3 regions of the Serratia montpellierensis genome follow, and region 3 is predicted to be linked to each of the others. Evidence: predicted binding sites of a transcription regulator. Region 3 holds the regulator's gene; each other region holds the start of a gene.
What was found. The regulator Fur, encoded in region 3, represses iron uptake genes when iron is present. The targets are predictions, from matches to a motif close to ATAATAATGAGAACNACTATCAA.
Positions count from the first base shown of each region.

Region 1: a site for Fur is predicted at 1,833-1,855, ahead of feoA (ferrous iron transporter A). Genes of this name have one in related genera too.
Region 2: a site for Fur is predicted at 2,309-2,331, ahead of FUU19_RS16080 (isochorismate synthase). Genes of this name have one in related genera too.

Region 1 is NZ_VOSN01000004.1:143,689-148,313, reverse strand. Features, by position in the region: gene FUU19_RS04810 (Tex family protein) at 1-1,367, shown strand, start outside; gene feoA (ferrous iron transporter A) at 1,974-2,198, shown strand; gene feoB (Fe(2+) transporter permease subunit FeoB) at 2,271-4,586, shown strand; gene FUU19_RS04795 (FeoC-like transcriptional regulator) at 4,586-4,625, shown strand, end outside.
Region 2 is NZ_VOSN01000013.1:905,890-910,514, forward strand. Features, by position in the region: gene rarD (EamA family transporter RarD) at 1-221, shown strand, start outside; gene dhbA (2,3-dihydro-2,3-dihydroxybenzoate dehydrogenase) at 223-981, opposite strand; gene FUU19_RS16080 (isochorismate synthase) at 1,084-2,274, opposite strand; gene FUU19_RS16085 (4'-phosphopantetheinyl transferase family protein) at 2,464-3,156, opposite strand; gene agp (bifunctional glucose-1-phosphatase/inositol phosphatase) at 3,318-4,547, opposite strand.
Region 3 is NZ_VOSN01000005.1:737,534-753,236, reverse strand. Features, by position in the region: gene nagE (N-acetylglucosamine-specific PTS transporter subunit IIBC) at 1-1,475, shown strand, start outside; gene glnS (glutamine--tRNA ligase) at 1,716-3,380, shown strand; gene chiP (chitoporin ChiP) at 3,960-5,363, shown strand; gene chiQ (ChiQ/YbfN family lipoprotein) at 5,411-5,737, shown strand; gene FUU19_RS08975 (beta-N-acetylhexosaminidase) at 5,751-8,408, shown strand; gene fur (ferric iron uptake transcriptional regulator) at 8,654-9,100, opposite strand; gene fldA (flavodoxin FldA) at 9,430-9,969, opposite strand; gene ybfE (LexA regulated protein) at 10,234-10,521, opposite strand; gene ybfF (esterase) at 10,778-11,551, opposite strand; gene seqA (replication initiation negative regulator SeqA) at 11,776-12,318, shown strand; gene pgm (phosphoglucomutase (alpha-D-glucose-1,6-bisphosphate-dependent)) at 12,396-14,039, shown strand; gene FUU19_RS08940 (PadR family transcriptional regulator) at 14,231-14,872, shown strand; gene FUU19_RS08935 (DUF3861 domain-containing protein) at 14,872-15,171, shown strand; gene kdpE (two-component system response regulator KdpE) at 15,199-15,703, opposite strand, start outside.

The DNA of each region.
Region 1 (4,625 bases), on a different contig from region 3:
CCGGCATGCGCGCCACCATGGGCCTCGATCCGGGCCTGCGCACCGGGGTGAAAGTCGCCGTGGTCGACGCAACCGGCAAGCTGGTCGCCACCGACACCGTCTACCCGCACACCGGGCAAGCGGCCAAAGCCGCCGCCATCGTCGCGGCACTGTGCATCAAACATAACGTGGAGCTGGTGGCCATCGGCAACGGCACCGCTTCGCGTGAGACCGAGCGCTTCTATCTCGACCTGCAAAAACAGTTCGGTGAGGTCCGGGCGCAGAAAGTGATCGTCAGCGAAGCGGGCGCGTCGGTGTATTCCGCGTCCGAACTGGCGGCGCTGGAATTCCCGGATCTCGACGTGTCGCTGCGCGGCGCGGTGTCCATCGCTCGTCGTCTGCAGGATCCGCTGGCGGAGCTGGTGAAGATCGACCCGAAATCCATCGGCGTCGGCCAGTATCAGCACGACGTCAGCCAGAGCCAGCTGGCGAAGAAGCTGGACTCGGTGGTGGAAGACTGCGTGAACGCCGTCGGCGTCGATCTGAACACCGCGTCGGTGCCGTTGCTGACCCGCGTGGCCGGCCTGACGCGCATGATGGCGCAAAATATCGTCAACTGGCGCGACGAGAACGGCCGCTTCAGCAACCGCGAACAGCTGCTGAAAGTCAGCCGCCTGGGGCCGAAAGCCTTCGAACAGTGCGCCGGCTTCCTGCGCATCAACCACGGCGACAATCCGCTGGACGCCTCCACCGTTCACCCGGAAGCCTACCCGGTGGTGCAGCGCATTCTGGCCGCCACCGAGCAGGCGCTGCAGGACCTGATGGGCAACGCTTCGGCAGTGCGCAACCTGAAAGCGGTCGATTTCACCGACGACAAATTCGGCGTGCCGACGGTTACCGATATCCTGAAAGAGCTGGAGAAACCGGGCCGCGATCCGCGCCCTGAGTTCAAAACCGCGACCTTTGCCGAAGGGGTGGAAACCCTCAACGATCTGCAGGTGGGCATGATCCTGGAAGGATCGGTCACCAACGTCACCAACTTCGGTGCCTTCGTGGATATCGGCGTGCATCAGGACGGCCTGGTGCACATCTCCTCGCTGGCGGACAAGTTCGTTGAAGATCCGCACACCGTGGTGAAGGCCGGCGACATTGTCAAAGTGAAGGTGATGGAAGTCGATCTGCAGCGTAAACGCATCGCGCTGAGCATGCGTCTGGATGAGCAGCCGGGCGAAGGTTCACCGCGCCGCGGCGGCAACGCGCCAGCGCAGGCACGCGACAACGCCAACCGTTCGGCGGGCGGCAACAAGGCCAAACCGCGCAACGCGGCGCCGGCCGGCAACAGCGCCATGGGCGACGCGCTGGCGGCGGCGTTCGGTAAGAAACGCTAAGTCGGAACCGACAGGGCGGAGCCTGCTCCGCCCTTTCTGACGAATAAAACTTGCGGCATTTTTTGACCCGTCTCAATAAACCGTCATCTTTTTATTTCCCGTTCCTGCGTGACCGCCCTCCCATTATTCAGGCAACAAAAATCCTCTCCGCAGCCATTTATTAACAACTTCGTTAACACGCCTATTTCATCTCGCAAATTGTGAACGAAACACAAATGGTTACCGCTCGCATTACGCCGGAATAATGTTATTGAATTGCCTTTGGGCGGAAATAAATAAGGGGAAAAAACCATCGGTATTTGCAAACGAGAAAACTCGGCTACAAATACGTAACTGATTTAACTCGCCATTCTCATTTGTTCCCGCTCGCAAGCGGTGGTAAAACGTCGTTAATCAAGGCAACGCCATCAAAAACTGTCGCCGCCATAATAATTGGTTACAATACCCTTACTTTTTGTATTGAACGCGATAATGATAATTACTATTATTTGCGCTCACTTTATTGCATGACCTTATGGATGAATACCGCCGACGGCGTGGCATTTTCGCCGGCAACGTCCAATTATCATCAGCCCGATGCTCATCGGCACCCGGAAGGTTAATCACATGCAGCTTCAACCTAAACACACGTATAAGATCGTCGGCTTTTCCGGTGAAATTGCGCCGGCCTATCGCCAGAAACTGTTATCGCTCGGCATGCTGCCCGGCTCTTCGTTCGACGTGGTGCGCGTCGCGCCGCTGGGCGATCCGATAGAAATTAAAACTCGCCGCGTCAGCCTGGTGCTGCGCAGGAAGGATCTGGCGCTGCTGCAGCTCGACGGCCAGTCCTGAGCCGGCGCGCCCTCCGTTTGCCGACGCGCCCTTGCGCCGGCGCTGTTCTCCTTGAAGACGACACGCTGAACTATGAAAAAACTCACCATCGGCTTAATCGGTAACCCGAACTCCGGCAAAACCACGCTGTTCAACCAGCTGACCGGCGCACGCCAACGGGTCGGCAACTGGGCGGGCGTGACGGTCGAACGCAAAGAAGGCCATTTCACCACCCCGCAGTCCGACGTGCGGCTGGTCGATTTGCCGGGCACCTATTCCCTGACCACCATTTCAGAGCAAACCTCGCTCGATGAGCAGATCGCCTGTCACTACATTTTGAGCGGCGACGCCGATCTGCTGATCAACGTGGTCGACGCCTCCAACCTCGAGCGCAACCTCTATCTGACGCTACAGCTGCTGGAGCTGGGCATTCCCTGCATCGTGGCGCTGAACATGCTCGACATCGCCAAAAGCCAGCATATCGATATCGACGTCGCCGCGCTGTCGGCGCGCCTCGGCTGCCCGGTGGTGCCGATGGTCTCCACCCGCGCCGACGGCATCGGCGTGCTGAAGCAGATGATCGACAATCATCACATCAACGAACAGCAGGCGCTGGTGAACTATCCGCCGCTGTTGCTGAAAGCGGTCGCCACGCTGAGCGACGCCATGCCGCAAACGCTGCCGGCAGTACAGCGCCGCTGGCTGGCGCTGCAGATGCTGGAAGGCGACATCTACAGCCACCGGCTGGCCGGCCCCGCCGTCGCGCTGCTGCCTGCGGCTACCCAGGCATTGCAACAGCAACAGCAAGAAGACCCGGCGCTGGTGATCGCCGACGCGCGCTACCAGTCTATCGCCACCCTGTGCGACGCGGTCAGCAACTCGCAGCAGGCGATGCCCAACCGCCTGACCGAGATGCTGGATAAAGTGATTCTCAACCGCTGGCTGGGCGTGCCGATCTTCCTGCTGGTGATGTACCTGATGTTCCTGCTGGCGATCAACATCGGCGGCGCGCTGCAGCCGATCTTCGATATCGGCTCGGCGGCGATCTTCATTCAGGGCATTCAGTGGCTCGGTTACACCCTGCACTTCCCCGACTGGCTGACCGTTTTCCTGGCGCAGGGCGTCGGCGGCGGCATCAACACCGTGCTGCCGCTGGTGCCGCAGATCGGCATGATGTACCTGTTCCTGTCCTTCCTGGAAGACTCCGGTTACATGGCGCGCGCGGCGTTCGTGATGGACCGCCTGATGCAGGCGCTCGGGCTGCCGGGTAAATCCTTCGTGCCGCTGATCGTCGGTTTCGGCTGCAACGTGCCGTCCATCATGGGCGCCCGGACGCTGGACGCCCAGCGCGAACGCCTGATTACCATCATGATGGCGCCGTTCATGTCGTGCGGCGCCCGTCTGGCGATCTTCGCGGTGTTCGCCGCCGCCTTCTTCGGCCAGGACGGCGCCGGAGTGGTGTTCTCGCTGTACATGCTCGGCATTGCGGTGGCGATCCTCACCGGTCTGGTGCTCAAATACACCCTCATGCGCGGCGAAGCCTCGCCGTTCGTGATGGAGCTGCCGGTTTACCACGTGCCGCACCTGAAAAGCCTGCTGCTGCAAACCTGGCAGCGGCTGAAAGGCTTCGTGTTGCGCGCCGGTAAGGTGATCGTGGTGGCCAGCATATTCATCGGCGGCCTGAACAGCTTCTCGTTCAGCGGCAAGACGGTCGACAATATCAACGACTCCGCGCTGGCCTCAGTTTCCAAAGTGCTGACGCCGCTGCTGCAGCCGATGGGCGTCCACAGCGATAACTGGCAGGCCACCGTCGGTCTGGTGACCGGCGCGATGGCGAAAGAAGTGGTGGTCGGCACGCTGAACACGCTGTACACCGCCGAGCACATCAACAAAGAGGCGTTCGACGCCGCCAACTTCAACCTGCTCGATGAGCTGGGCGGCGCGCTGAACGAAACCTGGGACGGCCTGAAAAACACCTTCAGCCTGAGCGTGCTCTCCAACCCCATCGAAGCCAGCAAGGGCGACGGCGAGATGGGCGTCGGCTCGATGGGCGTGATGAGCAGCAAATTCGGCTCCGGCATCTCCGCCTACAGCTACCTGATCTTCGTGCTGCTGTATGTGCCTTGCGTCTCGGTGATGGGCGCCATCGCCCGTGAATCGAGCCGCGGCTGGATGACCTTCTCTATTCTGTGGGGGCTGAACGTGGCCTACTCGCTGGCGACGCTGTTCTATCAGGTGGCCACCTTCAACCAACACCCGCAGTACAGCCTGACGGCGATCCTGGTGGTGGTACTGGTGAACCTGCTGGTGCTGTTCGGCTTGCGCCGGGCGCGCAGCCGCGTCACGGTTCGCCTGGGCAACGCTACGCCGGCGGCCTGTTGCCAGGGCGCCAAGGGGAGCTGCCACTGATGGCCGGGCTGCTGCAGGTGCGCGATGCGCTGGCGCTGC
Region 2 (4,625 bases), on a different contig from region 3:
CCGTGGCGCTGGTGTGTTACATCCTCGCCAGCCGCCTGCTGCCGTTCAGCCTGTTCGGCCTGCTGAGCTATGTGGAGCCGGTGCTGCTGGTGATCGTCGCGCTGCTGCTCGGCGAGAGCATCAGCCAAAGCGAATGGCCAACCTATCTGGCGATCTGGCTGGCGGTGCTGCTGCTGGCGGCGGAAGGCGCGCAGCACCTGCTGCGCCGCCAGCGGGTCTGACTCAGGCGGCCAGCGTCGCGCCGCCGTCGATCACGATGTCCTGCATGGTGATGTGGCTGGCCAGGTCGGAGGCCAGGAACAACACCGCGTTGGCGATCTCGTCCGGACGGGCGATTTTGCCCAGCGGGATCCCCAGCTTGAACATCTCGGGGAAGCCGGCGATGGTGCGTTGCTGCGCATCGTCGGTCTGCCACATGCCGCGCTGCATCGGCGTGTCGGTCGAGCCCGGCGACACCAGATTGCAGCGCACGCCGAACGGCGCCATTTCCAGCCCCACGCAGTGGTTCAGGCTGGTCAGCGCCGCCTTGGAGGCGCAGTAGGCCGCCATCTGCGCGCGCGGTACATGCGCGGCGTTGGAGCCGATGCTGACGATCGCCCCGCTGCGCTGCGCCTTGAAGTGCGGCAGCACGGCGCGGAACAGGTAAAACGCCCCCGAGGCGTTGACGTTGATGCACTGATGCCAGTCATCCACGCTCAGATCTTCGGTATTGCCCATGCGCAGAATGCCGGCGGCGTTGACCAACACGTCCAGTCGCGGGTTCTCCGCCAGCTGTTGGCGGCACACCGCCTCCACCTGCTCCGGCCGGCTGATGTCCAGCGTCACGCAAGGGTAAGGCAGATCCGGATTGGCGAACTCGCGATCAAACCCCACCACCTCGGCGCCCTGCGTCAAAAAATGCCGGGCGATCTGCTCGCCGATGCCGCGCGCCGCGCCGGTCACCCACACGCGTTTGCCGGTGAAATCCATCTGAATGCTCATGCGCACACCGCCATCCGGGCGCACAGCCGGGTCATGTTGTTGTTCATCGTTATCTCCTGCGAAAAGGATAGGATGCGGCGCGCACTGCGCCGCAAAGAGGCCCTACAGCGCGCCGCTGTTCAGGCCGAAAGCGTTGAGCATGGTACCCAGTTTGGCGGCGGTTTCCATCCACTCGGACTGCGGCGTCGAGGCGGCGACGATACCCGCGCCGGCGAACAGCTGCACCCGGTTGCCGCGCAGCAGGCCGCTGCGGATGACGATCGCCCACTCGCCGTCGCCGTTGGCGTCGCACCAACCGACGATACCGCTGAACAGGCCGCGATCGTGCGGTTCCAGATCGGCGATCAGCTGGCGGGCACTCTCGGTCGGGAAGCCGCACAGCGCCGGCGTCGGATGCAGCAGGCAGGCCAGCTGCATCACGTTGAGATTCGGGTTCAGCAGCTCGCCGCGAATGCGGGTGGACAAATGCCACATAGTGCCGGTGCTGAGCAGCGACGGGCCGCTGGGCACGCTCAGGCTGGCGCACAGCGGCGCCAGGTGGCGGCGAATGTCGTCGATCACCAGCTTGTGTTCGTATTTGTCTTTGGTCGAGCGCATCAGGCGTTCGCTGCCGAGGCGATCCTGCTGCGGATCGTCCTGACGGCGTGCCGAACCCGCCAGCGGGTTGGTGTGGATCTCGCCGCCCTGCTTGCGGATCAGCAGCTCCGGGCTGGCGCCGATCAGCACGCCGCCATCGGCCAGCGGCAGGGAAAAGTGGTAACCGGTCGGGTTCTGCACCATCAGGTTATTGAGGATCTGGTGGCCCGCCACCGGCTGCTCCAGCTCGATGTCGAGGATGCGCGACAGCACCGCCTTGTCCAGTTTGCCCTGTTTAAAGCGGCTGACCGCTTCCGCCACCGCATGCTTGAAGCGCGGCTCGTCCGGAATGCTGGTGCAGGCGGCCAGGCGATGCGGCTGTTGCAGCATCGGGCGCGCGGCGCGGGTAAAGCTGTCGTTGGCGACAAACTGGCAGTTTTCAGGCACGTACAGGCTGGAAGGCCGGCGCGTATCGAACGGAATGGCACCCACCACCACCGGCGTCTCCTGGCCGGCGGCTTTGGCGCGCGCCAGCGCCTGGCGGATATGCTGCGCCAGCGCGCTGTCTTCCTGCTCGCCGCCGAACGCCGGCGTCTCGATACGCTCGAACACGCCGCTGGCGGAGAGGGAACGGAATTCGGACCGGTACAAAAAGGTCGATTGTTCGGCGTACACAAACCCGGGGAAGGTTTGGTTTTCTGTCGTCAGTGTCGCCACTAGACCACTCCTTTGTTGCGCCTTACCAATGATAATGTTTATGCGAATAATTATCATTAGCTATAAAAGGAGGATAAATTACACCGGATCCCCATCGTGGGTCAATCTCCGATGAATGAATCTTTCCGCCCGCTGCGGCAAATCCGCGTTACGACGCAGCAAGAAATAACACACTGTTATTATTGTGTTTTAACAGAAAATAAAAGTCGTGACGTCGTCACCTTCACGCCAAAAACGCCCGTTAAACCGGCGGCCGGCGGAGCAATTTGGCGTCAAGGTCTTAAGCAGCGCTAATACAAACGTCTGCCGCTGCGTATCCACGGCGACCATGCGCGCATCGAGAAAATCGAAGTAACAGCGCACCTGCGGATAAAGCGCCTTGAACAGGCTCTCTTTGGCGGAAAACGTCAGCGTCAGCAGTTCATTGAACGGCAGCGCCTCGCGCAGCAACGTCTCGCGCTCCGCCGGGGAAACGATCGCCCCCCACAGCTCCTCCGCCCGCACGTCGGAGAGCAGCGTTTCCACATCCAGCCCAACGCCGCCCAGCCCGCTCTCGCGGTGCACGGCGCACAGCGCGGTATCCGAATTATGGCTCAGCGCCCCGGCGATGCCCGGCGGCCACTGCGGCGCGCGATCTTCGCCACGCGCCAGGGTGAAATCGGCAAAACCGAGCGGCTCCAACAGCTGCCGCGCCAGAACACGCCCGGCCAGATACTCCGCGCGACGCTTCGGCACCGCGCGCGCCAGATGCTCCGGCAGCGCAAAGCCCGCCTCGGGAAAATTCTCGTCGCGATACTCCGCCAGCGCAAACTGGCAGCGCGCCACCTGGCCCGGATAGCCGTCGGGCGTGAAAAATTCGATATTGCGGATAAAAGTGGGCAACGGCGATATCCATGATAAGCAGGCAGGCTGATGATGTTAGCCCCCGAAACGGCCTGCAACAATGACCCTGGGCAAAATAAATGGCGTTAAGACCGGCACGGCGGCGCGTTAGCCGGGATGGGGAGAGGCCTCTCCCCCGCGCGCGGGAGAGAGGGCGGGCATTACAAGATGCCTTTCATGGTCTTTTCGAAATCGCTCCAGGCGCAGAAACCGTCTTTGTCGATCGGACAGCCTTTCAGCGCCAGCGTCACCCGCTGCGGCGGGGTTTGCAACGTCAGCGGCGTCGCCTTGCGCAGCTGTTCGGTGGACTGATAGACGTACTCGATCTTCAGCAATTCACGGTCGTTCTGCGCGTCGCGCCAGCGCTGGAACACCAGTTTGCCGCCGATCGGCGTTTTCTCGTATTGCTGCGGCAGCTGATACGGCTGGAACTGCATGGCCGACAGCAGCGAGGCAATATTGGAATCGTGGCCGACCAGCACCGTCAGCTTCGGCGCGTCCGGTTTGCGCTCGCCGAGCAGCGCGTTGTTGATGTAGGTCAACAGCGGTTTGGCGACGTTCTGCGCCACCACCGGCGAGGTGAACAGCGAGTCCTGATAGCCGTCTTTCAGCTGCGCCAGCTGCTGCCACTGGTGCGGGGTGGCGATTTTGCCCCAGGCCACCTCTTTCATCGGGAAACCTTCGTAATACTGCAGCATAAAGGCGTCCACCAGCGAGTTACCCACCCGCAGCGGGCCGGAGACGCCCGGCTCTTTGCCCGGCACCGCGCTCATCACGCTGGCTTCTTTGGTCAGGTCGCAGTGTTTGTCGGTCTTGCAGGCGGCGGAATCCTTGTAATCGATGATCTTCGCCAGCTGTTGGTAAGCCGCGTCCAGCTTCAGCGATCCCAGCGCGGCGTTCATCGCCGCCAGCGCCTGCTGGTTGAAGGCTTCGCCGGTGTCGGTGATGATCGGGTTGAAGGTCGGATCCATCTCGCCCATCTTGTCCTGATGATGCACGTTGACGTCGCAGCCAGGGAACGCGCCGTTGCTGAAGAACTGCGCGGTGGCCACCGTGCGCTGCAGGCTGTTGGCATAGACGTACACGCTGCCGGCGGTCGGGCAGCCCTCTTGCGGCAACAGGTCCGTCTGCTTCAGCCAGGCGTTGAAATAGTGCCCCATATACACTTCCAGCACCCCGCCCTTGGTGGTCAGCTGGCCGCCCGGCGTTTCCCAGGCCGGCCAGGCCTTCGGCGTGGACTGCGCCAGCACGCTGCCGTTGTTGGCCAGCGGCGCACGCAGGTTATGGCGGCTCATCACCAGCACCTGCTCCAGCTGATAACCGCCGGCGTCCGCCAGCGCGTTCCCGGTGAATAACAAAGGCAGGCACAGCAATAACGTTTTTTTTCTCATCCGCAGAGGCTCCCGGAAAATGATTATTTTTAAGGTGTTAGCGTTTGCCTGCGTATGATGGCGGGGTTAGTGTGACAA
Region 3 (15,703 bases):
ACATCCAGAAATTGGGCTCCGCCGGCGCGGGCATCTATGCCTTCTTCAACCGTCTGCTGATCCCGGTCGGCCTGCACCACGCGCTGAACTCGGTGTTCTGGTTCGACGTGGCCGGCATCAACGATATCCCTAACTTCCTTGGCGGCCAGCAGTCGATCGAAGCCGGTAAAGCGGTCGTCGGCATCACGGGCCGTTATCAGGCGGGCTTCTTCCCGATCATGATGTTTGGTCTGCCGGGCGCAGCGCTGGCTATCTATCACTGCGCGCGCCCTGAGAATAAGGCGAAAGTGCTGGGGATCATGATGGCGGGGGCATTCGCTGCCTTCTTTACCGGCATCACCGAACCGCTGGAATTCTCCTTCATGTTTGTGGCGCCGGTGCTGTATGTGCTTCACGCGATCTTGACCGGGATTTCCGTCTTCATCGCCGCCAGCATGCACTGGATTGCCGGTTTCGGCTTCAGCGCCGGTTTGGTGGATATGGTGCTGTCGTCGCGCAACCCGTTGGCGACCCACTGGTACATGCTGATCCCGCAAGGTCTGGTGTTCTTCGTTATCTACTATGTGGTGTTCCGCTTCACCATCAATAAGTTCAACCTGATGACCCCGGGCCGCGAGCTGGCGGTTGCCGGTGACGAAACCGACGGTTATGACGTCAACGTCAACAGCAACGCCGGTAAAGACGAGAACGAAACTACCACGCTGGCCCGTCGCTACGTCGGCGCGATCGGCGGTTCCGACAACCTGACCGGCATCGACGCCTGCATCACCCGCCTGCGTTTGAACGTGAAGGACTCTGCGCTGGTGAACGACGCATTGGCGAAACGCCTCGGCGCATCGGGCGTTATCCGCCTGAACAAGCAGAGCGTGCAAGTGATCGTCGGCACCCGTGCTGAACTTATCGCCAGCGCAATGCGCAACGTGATTGCGGCCGGCCCGGTGGCGGCTGCGGCAGCCTCGGCAGCGGCCCCTGCTGCGGAAGCCAAACCGCAGGCGGTACCGAACGCGCCGAAAGTCGCGTTTGAAACGCTGGTGGCGCCGGTGACCGGCGAAGTCGTGGCGCTCGATCAGGTGCCGGACGAAGCTTTCGCCAGCAAGGCGGTAGGCGACGGCCTGGCGATTCGCCCGACCGACAACATCGTCGTGGCGCCGGCGGACGGCACCGTGGTGAAAATCTTCAATACCAACCACGCGTTCTGCCTGGAAACCGATAAGGGCGCCGAGGTCGTGGTACATATGGGGATCGACACCGTCGCACTGGAAGGCCAGGGCTTCAAACGCCTGGTGGAAGAGGGCGCGGAAGTGAAAGCCGGTCAACCGATTCTGGAACTGGATCTGGATTATCTGAACGCCAACGCGCGTTCGATGATAAGCCCGGTGGTGGTCAGCAACGCTGACGACTACGCCGGCCTGGCGGCGCTGGCCAGCGGCTCGGTGGTCGCCGGTCAGACCAAGCTGTACGAGATCCAAAAGTAAGGCCGTTTTTACCTGAGTAGTACCGGGGGCTGGCCACGCACCATGGTGGAGTTTGCCCCGACTTGGCGGGAAGAGAGCGATCTCTTCCCGCTTTTTTTATTCCGTTTCGCCCCACGGCGGTGCGCTGCGCGCCGATGGTGCAACGCGCCGCATTTTTCGTGAAACAAACGGTTGTTTCCAGACGTGGCTTGTTGGATCATAGGCGGTTATGTGTAGCGCTTTGCATTGAGGAACAGTGAAATGAGTGAGGCTGAAGCCCGCCCAACCAATTTTATCCGTCAGATCGTCGATGAAGATCTGGCGTCGGGGAAACACACGTCGGTACATACCCGCTTCCCGCCGGAGCCTAACGGCTATCTGCATATCGGCCACGCCAAGTCCATCTGCCTGAACTTCGGCATCGCCAAGGACTATCAGGGCCAGTGCAACCTGCGTTTCGATGACACCAACCCGGTGAAAGAAGACATCGAGTTCGTGGAGTCAATCAAGCACGACGTGGAGTGGCTGGGCTTTGAGTGGAGCGGCAACGTTCGTTACTCCTCAGACTATTTCGATCAGCTGCACCAGTATGCGGTTGAGCTGATCACCAAGGGCCTGGCCTACGTCGATGAGCTGTCGCCGGAGCAGATCCGTGAATATCGCGGCACCCTGACCGCGCCGGGCAAAGACAGCCCGTACCGCGATCGCAGCGTGGAAGAGAACCTGGCGCTGTTCGAGAAGATGCGCAACGGCGAGTTCGCCGAAGGTGCCGCCTGCCTGCGCGCCAAGATCGATATGGCTTCGCCGTTTATCGTGATGCGCGATCCGGTGCTGTACCGCATCAAGTTCGCCGAACACCACCAGACCGGCAACAAATGGTGCATCTACCCGATGTACGATTTCACCCACTGCATTTCCGATGCGCTGGAAGGGATCACCCATTCGCTGTGTACCCTGGAATTCCAGGATAACCGCCGTCTGTATGACTGGGTGCTGGATAACATCACCATTCCTTGCCACCCGCGTCAGTACGAGTTTTCGCGCCTCAACCTCGAATATGCCATCATGTCGAAGCGCAAGCTGCACCAGCTGGTGGCCGAGAAGATCGTCGAGGGCTGGGACGATCCGCGTATGCCAACCGTCTCCGGTCTGCGCCGTCGCGGTTATACCGCCGCCTCGATTCGCGAGTTCTGCCTGCGCATCGGCGTGACCAAGCAGGACAACAACGTCGAGATGGTCGCGCTGGAATCCTGCATTCGCGACGATCTGAACGAGAACGCCCCGCGCGCCATGGCGGTGCTGGATCCGGTGAAAATCGTCATCGAGAACATGGGCGATGCGGTGGAAATGGTCACCATGCCTAACCACCCGAACAAGCCGGAAATGGGCAGCCGCGATGTGCCGTTCAGCCGCGAGATCTATATCGATCGCGCCGACTTCCGCGAAGAAGCCAACAAGCAGTACAAGCGTCTGGTGCTGGGCAAAGAAGTGCGTCTGCGCAATGCCTACGTGATCAAGGCCGAGCGCGTCGAGAAGGACGAAGCGGGCGAGATCACCACCATCTTCTGCAGCTACGATGCGGAAACGCTGAGCAAAGATCCTGCCGACGGCCGCAAGGTGAAGGGCGTGATCCACTGGGTGTCTGCGGCGCACGCGCTGCCGGCGGAAATTCGCCTGTACGATCGCCTGTTCAGCGTGCCTAACCCGGGCGCGGCGGAGGACTTCCTCTCCACCATCAACCCGGAATCGCTGGTGATCAAGCACGGCTTCGTTGAGCCGAGCCTGGCGGCCGCACAGCCGGAGAAAGCCTATCAGTTCGAGCGTGAAGGCTACTTCTGCGCCGACAATCGTTATTCGTCGGCCGAGCATCTGGTGTTTAACCGCACCGTCGGCCTGCGTGACACCTGGGCGAAAATCGAAGGCTAATCTTATTCGCCTCGAAAATTAATGAATCAGCGCGGCTTTAAGCCGCGCTTTTTTTATGCCTGCGCTCGGCTCACGATCTATTCCTCTCTCATTTTCTCCGGGATGCGTTTAATTAATGGCGACGCATTAACCCATTAGTTTTCTTATATTGGCTTTATTAGTCTTCATTTTTTCTTATATATTCGTGATGCGAATTAATTTCATTTGGAGAGCGCTCTCAATTTTTATCGTCTGACTGACGAATTTAGTCAGGCTGAAACCATTAATCGTCTCTGGTTGACCTTGTATCTCAATTTATTCTGATTTAATTGAATTTTTTATTCGACACTCTCCATGATCACCGACGTAACAAAATCTCACTGATATGTGCTCCTTGTCATACTTTGACAAATCTCCCGCATTTTTCATTTGATAATTCGCGTCGCGAAAAATAGTCTGTCTGTAGCAATTAGTGCTGTGGGAATAACATCTCGTCGGCAATATTTTTTACCCGTTCGGGTTTTTTATTGGCAGTCGTGCAGGGCAGTGGTGAACACAGGCGGCTGCAACTTTTAAGTTAAGTCAAAGAGGAATTTCAATATGGGTACGCACGGTGCTCAGCGTAAAACGCTGGCGCTCGCAGTCGCGGGCGCGCTGTTGGGAACAGGGTTTGCCATGGCGCCTGAGGCGAAAGCCGCAGGGTTTATCGATGATTCCACGCTGACCGGCGGCATTTATTACTGGCAACGTGAGCGCGACCGTAAAGATCTCAATCCAGACAGCAAGGATTACAACCAATACACCACCAACCTGTCGCACTCCACCGCCAACCTGAGCCTGGATTTCGCGTCGGGCTACGCCTGGGACATGTTCGGTCTGGACGTCGGCGCCTTTACCGCCATCGAGCTGGCAGAATCCAGCGCCAGCGGCCACCCGAACGAGATCGCGTTCTCCTCTAAAAACCGTACCTACGACGAAGACTATTCCGGTGACAAAGGCGGCGTGAGCCTGTACAAAGCCGCCGCCAAATTCAAATACGGCCCGGTCTGGGCGCGCGCCGGCTATATTCAGCCGAGCGGCCAAACCCTGCTGGCACCGCACTGGAGCTTTATGCCGGGCACTTATCAGGGGGCCGAAGCCGGCGCCAAGTTCGACTACGGCGATGCCGGCGCGTTGAGCTTCTCCTACATGTGGACCGACAAATACAAGGCGCCGTGGCATATCGAGATGGACGACTTCCGCCAGAATGATAAGAAAACGCGCGTCTCCTACCTGCACTCGCTGGGCGCCAAGTACGATTTCAAAAACGATCTGGTGCTGGAAGCCGCCTTCGGCCAGGCGCAGGGTTATGTGAATCAATACTTCACCAAGGCGTCTTACAAATTCGATGTGCTGGGCAACCCGCTGACCACCAGTTACCAGTTCTACGGTGCGGAAGACCGCATCAGTAACAAGAACGATCCGAACAGCATCTACGACGGCCTGGCCTGGCTGCAGGCGCTGACCTTCGGTTACACCACCGGTCAATTCAACTGGCGTCTGGAAGGCACCATGGTCAAGGCGGAAGGCAACCAGGGCTTCTTCCTGCAGCGCATGACCCCGACTTACGCCTCGTCCAACGGTCGTCTGGACGTGTGGTGGGACAACCGCTCCGACTTTAACGCCAACGGCGAGAAAGCGGTGTACGCCGGCGTGATGTATGACCTCAGCAACTGGAACCTGCCGGGCATGGCGGTCGGCGGCTCCTACGTTTACGCCTGGGACGCCAAGCCGAGCACCAACCCAATCTACGATCAGAGCCAGCGCCTGAAAGAGAGCGCCTGGAGCCTGGACGCGATGTACACCATCCAGGAAGGGCGTGCCAAGGGCACCCTGATCAAGCTGCACTACACCCAGTATGACAACCACACCAACATCCCGAGCTGGGGCGGCGGTTACGGCAACATCTTCCAGGACGAGAAAGACGTCAAGTTCATGGTCATCGCGCCATTCACCATCTTCTGATGCGTTCCCCGGCCTCGCCGCCGGGGGGCAGTTAAGGGAATTCAACGATGAAAAAAATCATGCTGATGTTGGCGGCCGCCGCGGCCTTGAGCGCCTGTGCGCAACCCGCCGCGCCGCCGGAAGACGCCAAATTGAAGCAGGCATACAGCGCCTGCATCAACACCGTCGAAGGCTCGCCGGAGCGTCTGCAGCCCTGTAAGGCGGTGCTGAACGTGCTGAAACAAGAGAAGCAGCACCAGCAGTTCGCCGCGCAGGAAACGGTGCGGGTGATGGATTATCAGAACTGCATTATGGCGGTGCACAGCGGTAACGGTCAGGCTTACGACGCCAAGTGCGGCAAGCTGTGGCAAGAAATTCGCGATAACAATAATTAAGAAGGACGAGAACATGAACGCATTCAAACTGAGCGCATTAGCCGCGTTGACGGCAACGATGGGATTCCTGGGCGGCATGGGAAACGCCATGGCCGATCAACAGCTAGTGGATCAGCTGAGCCAGCTGAAGCTGAACGTGAAAATGCTGGATAACCGCGCCGGCGAAAACGGCGTGGATTGCGCGGCACTGGGCGCCGACTGGGCCTCATGCAACCGGGTGTTGTTCACCCTCAGCAACGACGGCCAGGCGATCGACGGCAAAGACTGGGTCATCTATTTCCACAGCCCGCGCCAGACCCTGCGGGTAGACAACGACCAGTTCAAGATCGCTCACCTCACCGGCGATCTGTACAAGCTGGAGCCGACCGCCAAATTCAGCGGTTTCCCGGCCGGTAAGGCGGTGGAAATCCCGGTGGTCGCCGAATATTGGCAGCTGTTCAGAAACGACTTCCTGCCGCGCTGGTATGCCACGTCCGGCGACGCCAAGCCGAAAATGTTGGCGAATACCGACACCGAAAACCTGGACCAGTTTGTGGCGCCGTTCACCGGCGACCAGTGGAAGCGTACCAAGGACGACAAAAACATTCTGATGACGCCGGCTTCGCGCTTTGTCAGCAATGCCGATCTGCAGACGCTGCCTGCCGGCGCGCTGCGCGGCCAGATCGTGCCGACGCCGATGCAGGTGAAGGTTCACGCGCAGGACGTCGATCTGCGCAAAGGGGTATCGCCGGATCTGAGCACGCTGGTTAAGCCGGCGGCGGACGTCGTCAACCAGCGCTTCGCGCTGCTGGGCGTGCCGGTTCAGGCCAACGGTTACCCGATCAAAACCGACATCCAGCCGGGCAAATTTAAAGGCGCGATGGCGGTGCCGGGTGCCTATGAGCTGAACATTGGCAAGAAAGAGGCGCGGGTGATCGGCTTCGATCAGGCCGGGGTGTTCTACGGGCTGCAGTCGATCCTGTCGTTAGTGCCGAGCGACGGCAGCGGCAAGATCGCCACGCTGGACGCCAGTGACGCGCCGCGCTTCCAGTATCGCGGCATTTTCCTCGACGTGGCGCGCAACTTCCATAAGAAGGACGCGGTGCTGCGCCTGCTGGATCAGATGGCGGCCTACAAGCTCAACAAATTCCACTTCCACCTGAGCGATGACGAAGGCTGGCGCATCGAGATCCCCGGTTTGCCGGAGCTGACGGAAGTCGGCGGCCAGCGCTGCCACGATCTGAGCGAAACCACCTGCCTGCTGCCGCAGTACGGCCAGGGGCCGGACGTCTACGGCGGCTTCTTCAGCCGTCAGGACTATATCGACATCATCAAATACGCTCAGGCGCGCCAGATTGAGGTGATCCCGGAGATCGACATGCCGGCACACGCCCGCGCCGCGGTGGTCTCGATGGAAGCGCGCTATAAAAAGCTGCATGCCGCCGGGAAAGAGCAGGAGGCCAACGAATTCCGCCTGGTGGATCCGACCGATACCTCCAACACCACCTCCGTGCAGTTCTTTAACCGCCAGAGCTACCTGAACCCGTGCCTGGACTCTTCCCAGCGCTTTGTCGACAAGGTGATCGGCGAGATCGCCCAGATGCATAAAGAGGCCGGCCAGCCGATCAAGACCTGGCACTTCGGCGGCGACGAAGCGAAAAACATTCGCCTGGGCGCCGGCTATACCGACAAGGCGAAACCGGAGCCGGGCAAAGGCATCATCGATCAGAGCAACGAAGACAAGCCGTGGGCCAAGTCGCAGGTTTGCCAGACGATGATCAAAGAGGGCAAGGTGGCCGACATGGAGCACCTGCCGAGCTACTTTGGCCAAGAGGTCAGCAAGTTGGTGAAAGCGCACGGCATCGACAGAATGCAGGCCTGGCAAGACGGCCTGAAAGACGCCGAGAGCGCGAAGGCGTTCGCCACCTCGCGCGTGGGCGTCAACTTCTGGGACACGTTGTACTGGGGCGGTTTCGATAGCGTCAACGACTGGGCCAACAAAGGGTATGAAGTGGTGGTCTCCAACCCGGACTACGTCTATATGGACTTCCCTTACGAGGTTAACCCGGACGAGCGCGGTTACTACTGGGGCACCCGCTTCAGCGACGAGCGCAAGGTGTTCAGCTTCGCGCCGGACAACATGCCGCAGAACGCGGAAACCTCGGTCGACCGCGACGGCAACCACTTCAACGCCAAGAGCGACAAGCCGTGGCCGGGCGCCTACGGGCTGTCCGCTCAGCTGTGGAGCGAAACTCAGCGCACCGACCCGCAGATGGAATACATGATCTTCCCACGCGCGCTGTCGATGGCAGAACGCGCCTGGCACCGCGCCGGTTGGGAGCAGGACTATCGCGCCGGCCGCGAATACAAAGGCGGGGAAACCCACTTTGTCGATACCAAGACGCTGGAGAAAGACTGGCTGCGCTTCGCCAATATCCTGGGCCAGCGGGAACTGGCCAAGCTGGACAAGGGTGGCGTCGCTTACCGTCTGCCGGTGCCGGGCGCACGCGTAGCGGGCGGCAAGCTGGAGGCGAATATCGCGCTGCCGGGGTTGGGCATCGAGTACTCCACCGACGGCGGCAAGCAGTGGCAGCGCTATGACGCCAAGGCCAAACCGGCGATCTCCGGTGAGGTGCAGGTGCGTTCGGTCAGCCCGGACGGCAAGCGCTACAGCCGCGCCGAGAAGGTCTAAGCCCGGTGCAACGGCCTGCAGCCCTGGCGGCGGCCGTATAACGAAGGGGGAAGGCGTTCGCTCGCGCGTGTCGGCGTAGGGCGGACGTTGTAGTGAGAGTAGTACGTGGAGTAGCAGTGCCGCTGCAATTGTGATATTTCATGACATGATTTTCCCCCGGCTTGTCCGGGGATTTTTTTGTCCGTTGTACGGCGGGCATAAAAAAACCGCCTCGGTGTGAGGCGGTTTTTCAAAGCCGGTCAGGCTTACTTCTTGTCGTGCAGCGTTTCGTCTTCGCGGCAGTCACCGGTTTCACAGTGGCCGTACAGGTACAGGCTGTGGTTGGTGAGCTTGATGCCGTGCTGCTTGGCGATATCACGCTGGCGCACTTCGATGGATTCGTCGCTGAATTCGATCACTTTGCCGCAGTCCAGGCAAATCAGGTGATCGTGGTGATGCTGTTGGGTCAGCTCGAACACGGACTTGCCGCCTTCGAAATTGTGACGTGTCACAATGCCCGCATCGTCAAACTGGTTCAGTACGCGATAAACCGTTGCCAGCCCGATCTCTTCGCCCATATCAATCAGTTTTTTGTACAAATCTTCCGCACTGACGTGATGGCATTCCGGATTTTGCAGTACTTCCAGGATTTTGAGTCGCGGAAGCGTGACTTTTAAGCCGGCCTTCTTCAATGCGATGTTGTTGTCGGTCATGCGAATTCAGTCCTGTTACTATGCTAATCAAGTTGAGGCGTACTCGCCTGTGGCATCGGTCGGCACAAAGAGTTAATGCGTCTCATTATAGAACCGGTTGTACTAAATGGAAACCGCCGGTTGTTAACAAAGATATAATTGCACTATTGCATGTTTTGCATGCAACGCCTTGATGGATGGGATAAACCGATATCTCAGTCTACCGTGACGGGGTGGGAAGTTACAAATCTGTAGCTTCTATCGCAGCAATCCCTGCTGCCGATGACGGCCCTGTGGGCACACTATGCACTTTACAGGGCCTTTGTTCAACCTTTCGCCAGTGCCGGGGCTTAGCCGACGATATCGGCCAGGCTCAGCTCTTCGACGATCTGTTTGACCCAAGCGTCCACGCGCTCGTTGGTCAGCTCCGGCTGACGGTCTTCGTCGATCGCCAGACCGATGAAGTGATCGTCGTCCGCCAGGCCTTTGGAGGCCTCGAAGTGGTAGCCTTTGGTCGGCCAGTGGCCCACGATGGCCGCGCCGCGCGGTTCGATGATGTCGCGAATGGTGCCCATCGCGTCACAGAAGTATTCCGCGTAGTCTTCCTGGTCGCCGCAGCCGAACAGCGCCACCAGTTTGCCGTTGAAGTCGACTTCTTCCAGCGTCGGGAAGAAATCATCCCAGTCACACTGCGCTTCACCGTAGTACCAGGTCGGGATACCCAGCAGCAGAATATCGAACCCTTCCAGGTCTTCTTTGCTGCTTTTAGCGATGTCATGCACTTCAGAGACGTCGTCGCCAAACTGTTTCTGGAGAATTTTCTGGATCATTTTGGCAATGTTTTCGGTATTGCCAGTGTCGCTGCCAAAGAAAATGCCTACAGTAGCCATATCGCGTATAACCTTTAAATTCAAGTAATTGCATTACTCGACGCCGGCACTGCCGCCGCTGACGCCGATTAAAATGATGCCATGGCAAGAGCCTTTCGCCTCCGGGGCGGGCGCCGACAGGCGCAGTCTCTTACCGGTAAATGCGTATCATGCCAGAAAGTGGCGCCGGGGTTTTATCGCATTTATGCGATGCCGGAGAATGAAGAAAAGCGTGGTCGATCCGGCGTTGTCCTTAACGCCGCGCCGCACGTGCGGCCGAAGAGATCAATGTTCCGGCTGTTCTTCCGCCAGTTGCGCCAACAGCATCTGCTCGATGAGCTCGCTGCGGCTGATGTTGCGCTGTTCCGCCAGTTTGTTCAGGGCGTCCACCGCATCCGCGTTGATTTTCAGCTCTACGCGCCGCAATCCACGCACTTTATCGCGCCGTAACTGATTGCGCTTATTGATTCTAAGCTGTTCATCGCGGGAAAGCGGGTTGGTTTTCGGGCGCCCCGGACGGCGTTCATCTGCGAACAGATCCAGCGTCGTGCGATCCGTTTGTTCTTTTGCCATAGGTAGCGGTACTGCAAGGGAGTTTGCATCAAAAAGCGCTCGCACGCTTCCGGAGGCATCGATTAACACACTTCGGGCCAATAAACCCTAACCCAAATTCACCCCCGAACCGGCGTTCGCGAACGCGCTGGCGCGGTGGCAAAATTATAGCGCGCCATATTACCCCAGCAGATGGAGCGACGACAATGCCTAACTGCGGGCTAAACGCGCTAAGCCGTTATCTTTAGCGCGTTTTTTCGCCAGGTAAGTGCATTTTTCAGGCTTCGTCGAGGAAACGGTGAATGGCGCGCAGCACCGCTTCCGGTTTTTCGGCGTGCACCCAATGGCCGGTGCCGGCGACGACGTGCGCGCGGGCCTGCGGGAACTGGCGGGCGATATCCGCACGGTAGCTGTCCTGCACGTACGGCGACAGGCCGCCGCGAATGAACAGGGTCGGATGCGGCCAGGCCGGAACTTCCTGCCAGCCGGTGATGTCTTCGTAGCGTTCGATCAGCACCGGCAGGTTGAAGCGCCATTCGCCGTTGTGGAAGGACTTCAGCAGGAACTGGATCACGCCTTCTTCCTGCAGGTAGTCGCGCATCAGCTGGGCAGCCGCCTGGCGCTGGGTGATGCCGGCGGCGCTGACGGCCTTCAGCGCGGCGAAGATCTCGTCGTGGCGGCGGGTCTGGTAATTCACCGGCGCGACGTCGATGACGATCAGCCTGGCGACGCGCTCGGGCGCGATGGCGGTCAGCGCCATCGCCGCTTTGCCGCCCATCGAATGGCCGATGACGATCGATTTTTCCAGCTGCAGTTCGTCGAGCAGCGCCAGCAGATCCTGCGCCATGGCGGGGTAGTTCATGTCGTCGGCGCGCGGAGAGAGGCCGTGGTTGCGCAGATCGACCTTGATCACCGTGTGCTGTTTATGCAGATCGCGCGCCAGCACGCCCAGGTTGTCCAGATTGCCGAACAGCCCGTGGATCAGCAGCACCGGCAGCGCGTCTGACTCGGCGGCCAGCAGTTGATAATGTAATTTCATGGCGAAGTTCATACTGAGAGAGATTCAGATTAGGGTATCATGATTGAATCGCACGATGAATCATGCGGAATTTTCGCGGCGCGGGCTTGGCAGTGCCGGCTATAGGTATTAGTCTGCATTTGCCGTCCGGAGGCACATTGTTGTGTTCGCCCCAGCGCTTTTAACCTTATAATCCCATGGCTTGAATGCAGGATCTGGCTTCAGGTTCTAAGTAGAAAAAACAGTATTGGATAAAGATGAAAACTATTGAAGTCGACGAAGAGCTTTACCGTTATATTGCCAGCCACACGCAACACATCGGTGAAAGCGCGTCCGATATTTTACGCCGCATGTTGAAATTCACCGCCGGGCAACCGGTACGCGCGTTGCCTGCCGCCAGTGCGTCGCAGTCTGCCGAACTGGAAAAAGCGGCGCCGGCGCAGCGTCCGCGCGATCGCGTGCGCGCCGTGCGTGAACTGCTGCTGTCGGATGAATATGCCGAGCAGAACAAAGCGGTCAACCGTTTCATGCTGGTGCTGTCCACGCTGTATACCCTCGATGCCGCCGGTTTCGCCGCCGCCACCGAGGCGTTGACCGGCCGTACCCGCACCTATTTCGCCGGCGATCAGCAGACCCTGCTGGCCAACGGCACGCATACCAAGCCGAAGCATGTACCGGGCACCCCTTACTGGGTGATCACCAATACCAATACCGGCCGCAAACGCAGCATGATCGAACACATCATGCAGGCCATGCAGTTCCCGGCGGAACTGATCGAGAAAGTTTGCGGTACCGTCTAATTTAGCGAACAGCCCGTCATGATGGCCGTGCGCGACGTATTTGCCCGGTCACCGACAGGGATGAGGGAGATATGTCGATGGCGAATAATCCACGTGCCGGGCAGCCCGCCCGCCAAAGCGATCTGATCAACGTAGCCCAGCTGACGTCGCAGTACTATGTGCTGCAACCGGAAGCCGGCAATGCCGCACATGCGGTGAAGTTTGGCACCTCCGGCCACCGCGGCAGCGCGCAACGCCACAGCTTCAACGAAGCACACATCCTCGCCATCGCTCAGGCGATCGCCGAAGTTCGCCATCAGCAGGGCACCACCGGCCCGTGCTACGTGGGCAAAGACACCCATGCGCTGTCCGAGCCGGCCTTCATTTCCGTGCTGGAAGTGCTGACCGCCAACGGCGTCGACGTGATCGTGCAGGAAAACAACGGCTTCACGCCAACGCCGGCGGTATCGCACGCCATTCTGTGCCACAACCGCCGCGGCGGTGCGCTGGCCGACGGCATCGTCATTACGCCGTCCCACAACCCGCCGGAAGACGGTGGCATCAAATACAATCCGCCGAACGGCGGCCCGGCCGACACCAACCTGACGTCGATGATCGAAAAGCGCGCCAACGAACTGCTGGCGCAACAGCTGAAAGGCGTTCAGCGTCAGTCGCTGGACAAGGCCTGGAACAGCGGCCACCTGCACGCCAAAGATCTGGTGCAGCCGTATGTCGAAGGGCTGGTTGAGGTGGTCGACATGCCGGCTATCCAGCGTGCCGGCCTGAAACTGGGCGTGGATCCGCTCGGCGGCTCCGGCATCGCCTATTGGCAGCGCGTAGCGGAACACTACAAGCTGGATCTGACGCTGGTGAACGATTCCATCGATCAGACCTTCCGCTTTATGCATCTGGACCACGACGGCATCATCCGCATGGACTGCTCGTCCGAGTCGGCGATGGCCGGCCTGCTGGCGCTGCGCGACAAATTCGATCTGGCGTTCGCCAACGATCCGGATTACGACCGTCATGGCATCGTCACGCCGAAAGGCCTGATGAACCCGAACCATTACCTGGCGGTAGCCATCAACTACCTGTTCCAGCATCGTCCGCAGTGGGGCGCCGATGTGGCGGTCGGTAAAACGCTGGTGTCCAGCGCGATGATCGACCGCGTGGTGGCCGACCTGGGCCGCAAGCTGGTGGAAGTGCCGGTTGGCTTCAAGTGGTTTGTGGACGGCCTGTTCGACGGCAGCCTGGGCTTCGGCGGCGAAGAGAGCGCCGGGGCCTCGTTCCTGCGCTTCAACGGCAAACCGTGGTCGACGGACAAAGACGGTATCATCATGTGCCTGCTGGCAGCTGAAATCACTGCGGTAACCGGTGAAAATCCGCAGCATCACTATGACGATCTGGCCAAGCGCTTCGGTGCGCCAAGCTATAACCGCATCCAGGCACCGGCGACTGCGGCGCAAAAAGCGGCGCTGTCCAAGCTGTCGCCGGAGATGGTCAAAGCCAATACCCTGGCGGGCGACCCGATCACCGCCCGTCTGACCGCCGCACCGGGCAACGGCGCATCGATTGGCGGCCTGAAAGTGATGACCGACAACGGCTGGTTCGCGGCCCGTCCTTCCGGTACCGAAGAGGCTTACAAGATCTACTGTGAGAGCTTCCTCGGGGCGGAACACCGCGAGAAGATCGAGCACGAAGCGGTCGAGATCGTCAGCGAAGTGCTGGCTTCCGCCAAGTAATCGCTTTTCTTGATTGATAAAAGGCGCTGTTTTTACAGCGCTTTTTTTATGCCTGTAATTTAGATATATCTTTTTATCGGCGCGCGCTTGCGCATTTAGATATATCGATCTAGATTAGCGTTATCGATGCTGTTTAGATATATCTAAACAACCTCGTATTGATGTTCACTGTTAAAGCGAGGTATCACCCTATGTTTCACCGATTAGGTTTACACCGGCATCACCACCACCATCATGAATGCGAAGAGGGTCGCCGTCATCGCGGCGGGCGCCATCACTTCGGCGGCGAAGGCGAGGAGCACGGCCGGGGTGGGCGCGGCGGCCGCGGCGGGCGCCATCGCCTGTTCGAGCACGGCGATTTGCGCCTGGTGCTGCTGGCGTTGGTGGCGCGCAAGCCCAGCCACGGCTATGAGCTGATCAAGGCGATTGAGGAAGCTTCATCCGGCCTGTATGTGCCGAGCCCGGGGGTGATTTACCCCACGCTGACGCTGCTGGAAGAGCAGGATTTTCTTGAACCGCTCACCACCGGCAACGGCCGCAAAAGCTACCGCATCACTGCGGCGGGCGAGGGCGAACTGCAAAAGCATCAACAGGTGGTTGACGTCATTCTGGCGCGCCTGGCGGGTGCCGGCCGCGAGCATCATCGGCACGGCAACCTGGCGGAAGGCATCTACGACGCCATGAACCGTCTACGCAGCCTGCTGCGCGGCAACGTGATGCGCGCCGATCTCACGCCGCAGCAGGTGGAGCGCATCAACGCCGCGTTGCTGACCGCCGTGGCGGCGATCGAAAGCGAAATGCATATTCAACCCACGCAGCAGGAGAAGAACTGATGCCCGGCCACCGTTTTACTATTACCGTTGAAGCCCTGAGCGATCGCCAGGGCAATCCCGTCGAGAAAGCGCCGCTGAGTTTTGAAGTGACCAACCACGACGATATTCTCGACATCGTCGAGCGCATCCGGGCGCGTGACGATCTGAACTTCGGCCCCGAGCAGAGCGCGGCCTTCGCCGTAGGATTGAAGCTGTTCTCCGAAGTGATGATCGAAAACCGCAAACACCCGGTGTTCGCTCCGCTGCGCGATGCGTTTAAAGAATTTATGGTCGGATTGAAGAAGGGGCCGGCGGCGTAAAGGCGCGGCAAACCGCGCCCGCCGAGGTTAAGGCATGAAGCGATAGCCGACGCCGGTTTCGGTCAGCAGGTGTTTGGGCCGGGCCGGATCGGCTTCGAGCTTCTGCCGCAGGTGGCCCATGTAGATGCGCAAATAGTGGCTGTGCTCCACGTAGTTCGGCCCCCAGACGTGGCTCAACAGCTGGCGTTGGGTGATCACTTTGCCGGCGTTGGCCAGCAGCTCCGCCAACAGGCGAAACTCGATCGGCGTCAGATGCAGATCTTCGTCGTTGCGCAGCACCCGGCGATTCACCAGATCGACGGTGATTTCCGAAAAACTTATCAGCGGGCTTTCCTGTTGACTGGCGGAGTGGCGGCGCAGTGCGACCCGCACCCGCGCCAGCAGCTCGCCGATGCCGAACGGTTTGCTGAGGTAGTCGTCGGCGCCGGCGTCCAGCGCGGCGATTTTGTCCTCTTCGGCGTTGCGCGCCGACAGCACGATCACCGGAATGGCGCTCCATTGCCGCAAATCGCGGATGTAGCTCAGCCCGTCG